2 regions of the Aminobacter sp. Y103A genome follow, and region 1 is predicted to be linked to the other one. Evidence: riboswitches for the same ligand, from Rfam matches in the RefSeq annotation. Region 1 holds a riboswitch; the other holds the start of a gene.
The links. A riboswitch is a leader RNA that binds a small molecule or an ion and turns the genes downstream of it on or off. The one in region 1 is predicted to bind thiamine pyrophosphate.

Region 1 (2,198 bases):
GTGAAATAGTCGACGCCCTGCTCGGCCTGCTCGATGAGCGTGTCGCGGAACACCTCCCAGGTCAGGTCCTCGGCGATGCCTCCGACCTTCTCCAGCGCCTGGTAGAGCGGCACCGTGCCGATCGGCACCGGCGCGTTGCGGATGATCCAGTCACGGATGTTGTGGATGTTGCGACCGGTCGACAAGTCCATCACCGTGTCGCCGCCCCAGCGCGTCGCCCACACCATCTTCTCGACCTCCTCGGCCATCGACGAGGTGACGGCGGAATTGCCGATATTGGCGTTGATCTTGACCAGGAAATTGCGGCCGATGATCATCGGCTCGCTCTCGGGGTGGTTGATGTTGGAGGGGATGATGGCGCGGCCGCGAGCGACCTCGTCGCGGACGAATTCCGGGGTGACGAAATCGGGAATGACGGCGCCGAAGCTCTCGCCGTCGCGTTGAAGCTTGGCCCGGATCTGCTCGCGGCCGAGGTTCTCGCGGATGGCGACGAATTCCATTTCGGGCGTGACGATGCCGGCGCGGGCATAAGCAAGCTGGGTGACGGCGCGGCCGCCGGTGGCACGCAGCGGGGCGTTGCGAACCGGGAATTCCGGCGTCAGCCTTTCGCCGGAGACGAAGCCATTGTCCTCAGCCTTGACCGCGCGGCCTGCATAACGCTCGACGTCGCCGCGGGCGATGATCCAGTCTTCGCGCAGCCGCGGCAGGCCGCGCTCGATGTCTGTTGTCACCGACGTGTCGGTGTAGGGGCCTGACGAATCATAGACGGTGACCGGCGGCTCGCCGGCGCTCGGATGAAGCGAGATCTCGCGCATCGGCACACGGATGTCGGGATGTAGCTTGCCTGGCTTGTAGACCTTCCGCGACGCGGGAAGTTCGCCAACGGTGACTGATGGGGTGTGGGCATTCATGAGTGAGCCTCCTGGTTGGAGACCCAGTCCATGCGATGAGAAGGAGGAGAGGTTTTGCCTGGGGACTTCGGGCAAGAATGAGCCCGAATGCCTGAGCCGGATATCCGGCCTGCTGCGCCTCGCACCGTCCCTACGCCAGTATGAACTGGATCAGGTTCAACGGGTCACTGCGCTGCGCGAGCCAGCAGAATCTCAGCCCCTTGTCGGGACCCCCCTGGTGAACCCTAAGCATGGAGGCGGAACCGGCGTCGTGTCAACGGCCTTTCGCCGAGGCCGAGAGAATGCCAAAGTCGGGAGCATCGAGACCCATTGCGGTTTCGAAGACGATCGGATAATAGGTCAGCGTTACTGACATAAATTGTCTGCCGCGCAGGGAGGACCAATTGGCCTGCGCACGCGACAGGAGGAGCATCCGTGACGGACAATCCCGCGCCGCTGAAGTTCCATGTGCCCGAGCCGGAAGTGCGCCCGGGCGGCACCCCCGACTTCTCCAATGTGCCGATCCCCAAGGCGGGTTCGGTCGACAGGCCGCCGGTCGACGTCGATCCCAGGACGATCCGCGACCTGGCTTATTCGATCATCCGCGTGCTCAATCGCGAAGGCGATGCCGTAGGTCCATGGGCCGGTACGCTGACCGACGAGGAGCAGATCGAAGGGCTGCGCCACATGATGACGCTGCGCTCCTTCGACGCGCGCATGCAGATGGCGCAGCGCCAGGGCAAGACCTCTTTCTACATGCAGCATATGGGCGAGGAGGCGGTTAGCTGCGCCTTCCGCAAGGCGCTCGTTCAGGGCGACATGAACTTCCCGACCTATCGCCAGGCCGGCCTGCTGATCGCCGGCGGCTATCCGATGGTCGACATGATGAACCAGATCTATTCCAACGAGATGGATCCGCTGAAGGGCCGCCAGCTGCCGATCATGTATTCGGCCAAGGATCACGGTTTCTTCTCGATTTCCGGCAACCTGACCACCCAGTATATCCAGGCGGTTGGCTGGGCGATGGCATCCGCCATCAAGGGGGACACCAAGATCGCTGTCGGCTGGGTCGGTGACGGCGCCACCGCCGAGAGCGACTTCCACGCCGCACTTGTCTTCGCCTCGACCTACAAGGCGCCCGTCGTCCTCAACATCGTCAACAACCAGTGGGCGATCTCGACCTTCCAGGGCATCGCCCGCGGCGGCTCCGGCACGTTTGCGGCGCGTGGGCTTGGGTTTGGCATCGCGGCCTTGCGTGTCGACGGCAACGACTATCTCGCTGTCCATGCGGTGGCGAAATGGGCGACG
Region 2 (2,198 bases), 290 kb from region 1:
AATCTCCCCCCTTGCGGGGGAGATGGCCGGCAGGCCAGAAGGGGATGTTCAAGCGCAACCATGGCAGGTCGACAGAGCCTTACTTGCTCATCACGCCGAGCCACTCGTCGACCCAGGCCTTGCGGTTGGCAGCCACCTCGTCGGCGCTGAAGATCAGCGTCTTGGTCGGCTTCACCAGCTTGTCGAAGGCAGGGTTGAGCGGCTTGTCGGTCTTGCCGGCGGGCAGCATCCAGTTGGTTTCGGGTACGGCGTCCTGGAAGCCTGGGCTGGTCATGAAGGCCATGAACTTTTCGGCCAGCGGGTTCTTGGCGCCGGTCGTGGTGATGCCGGCGACTTCGATCTGCAGGTAGTGGCCTTCCTCGAATGACGCCGCCTGGTAACGCTCGGTGTTTTCGGCGACCATGTGGTAGGCTGGCGAGGTGGTGTAGGACAGCACCATCGGCGCCTCGCCCTTGGTGAACAGGCCATAGGCCTCGCTCCAGCCCGGGGTGACGGTCAGCACGCGGCCCTTAAGCTTGGCCCAGGCTTCCGGCGCCTTGTCGCCATAGACCGACTTGACCCAGAGCAGCAGGCCGAGGCCCGGCGTCGAGGTGCGCGGATCCTGGATCGCGATCTTTTCTTCCGGATTGCCCTCGACAAGTTCCTTCAGGCTTTTCGGCGGGTTCTTCAGCGTCTCGGTGTCATAGACGACGGCGAAGTAGCCGTAGTCGTAAGGAACGAAGGTGTCGTCCTTCCAGTCACCCGGAACCTTGACGTCGGCGCCGGCGGCACCATTCGGCGCAAACAGGCCGGTGGCCTTGGCTTCGGCTGTCAGGTTGGTGTCGAGGCCAAGCACGATGTCGGCCTTGGTCGATGCACCTTCGAGCTTGACGCGGTTGAGCAGTGCTACGCCATCGGCGACCGAGACGAAGTCGACAGTGCAGGCGCAGTCGGCTTCGAAGGCCTTCTTGACCTGCGGGCCGGGGCCCCACTCGGAGGTGAAGCTTTCATAGGTGTAGACGGTAAGCTTGCCTTCGGCAGCGGCAGGGAAAGCAACCGTGGCCAGCGCCAGGGCGGAAGTCATGGACAGGATCAACGAGCGCATCGGCGCCTCCTTCATTGGTGTTGAAAGGGAATTTGAAGCGCCGGGCGTCCGAAGCATCTAATCCCTCCGCCGGTACAAACCGGATCAGGTTCAGCGGGTTGGCCGGGACGGTTCCCTATGCCTCTCAGCCGGCACGCAATTGCGCGACCGGCACCCCGTTAGAGCGGTTCAACAAATAGGCTCGCGCATCAGGCCACGCAAGCGGTAGTTTGCCGGCCACCGACCACGCCGCGGCCTTCCGTTTCGGCTGCCGGGCTGGTAATGCGCATGCCATGACCCGGTTCACCATACTTCTCGGCGGCGAGCTTTTCCGCACCCCGCGCCTCGACCGCCAGGTGGCGGGCAGCAGGGTGATTGCGGCAGATGCCGGTATCCGCCATGCCGCCACGCTCGGGCTGATGCCGGAACTGTGGCTCGGCGACTTCGATTCCGTGCCGGTAGATCTCGACCCGCGTTTTGCCGACCTGCCGCGGGCGACCTTTCCGGCCGAAAAGGACAGGACCGACGGTGAACTGGCCATCGATGCCGCGCTTCGGCTCGGCGCGACCTCGCTGGTGCTTGTCGGCGCCTTCGGCGGCGCCCGCGCCGACCACGCCTTCCTTCATTTCGCCCTGGCGCTCAGGCTTGCCGAAGCCGGCATCGAGGTGCTGCTGAGCAGCGGGCGCCAGGAGGCTTTGCCGCTCCTGCCCGGCAGCGCTGGCTTCGACTATGAAGACGGCATGCTGTTTTCGGTGCTCGCCTTCTCCGAGCTGACCGGGCTGTCCGAACAGGGCGCCAAGTGGCCGCTCGACAATGTCGACGTGCCGTTCGGTTCGTCGCTGACCCTTTCCAATGAAGTGCGGGGTCCGTTGCGGATTTCGCTCGGCAGCGGCCGTGCCCTGCTCCTCGCTCATCCCTTTCCTGCCTCGGATTTCTGAAACATGGCGCCTCCGCTTCTCAATCTCGACGGCATCCGTCTGACCTTTGGCGGCACGCCGCTGCTCGATGGCGCCGCACTGACGGCCGCTGCCGGCGACAAGATCGCGCTTGTCGGCCGCAACGGCTCGGGCAAGTCGACGTTGCTCAAGATCGCGGCGGGCATGATCGAGCCGCAGGACGGCGTGGTGTTCCGCCA

Region 2: it holds a riboswitch for thiamine pyrophosphate, as region 1 does, so the genes downstream of both, thiB (thiamine ABC transporter substrate binding subunit) here and thiC (phosphomethylpyrimidine synthase ThiC) in region 1, are expected to answer to the same signal.

Annotation. Positions count from the first base shown of each region.
Region 1 is NZ_AP017986.1:4,852,186-4,854,383, reverse strand. Features, by position in the region: gene thiC (phosphomethylpyrimidine synthase ThiC) at 1-911, opposite strand, end outside; TPP riboswitch at 1,021-1,137, opposite strand; gene Amn_RS23755 (3-methyl-2-oxobutanoate dehydrogenase (2-methylpropanoyl-transferring) subunit alpha) at 1,326-2,198, shown strand, end outside.
Region 2 is NZ_AP017986.1:5,143,063-5,145,260, reverse strand. Features, by position in the region: gene thiB (thiamine ABC transporter substrate binding subunit) at 80-1,084, opposite strand; TPP riboswitch at 1,129-1,252, opposite strand; gene Amn_RS25255 (thiamine diphosphokinase) at 1,357-2,001, shown strand; gene Amn_RS25250 (ABC-F family ATP-binding cassette domain-containing protein) at 2,005-2,198, shown strand, end outside.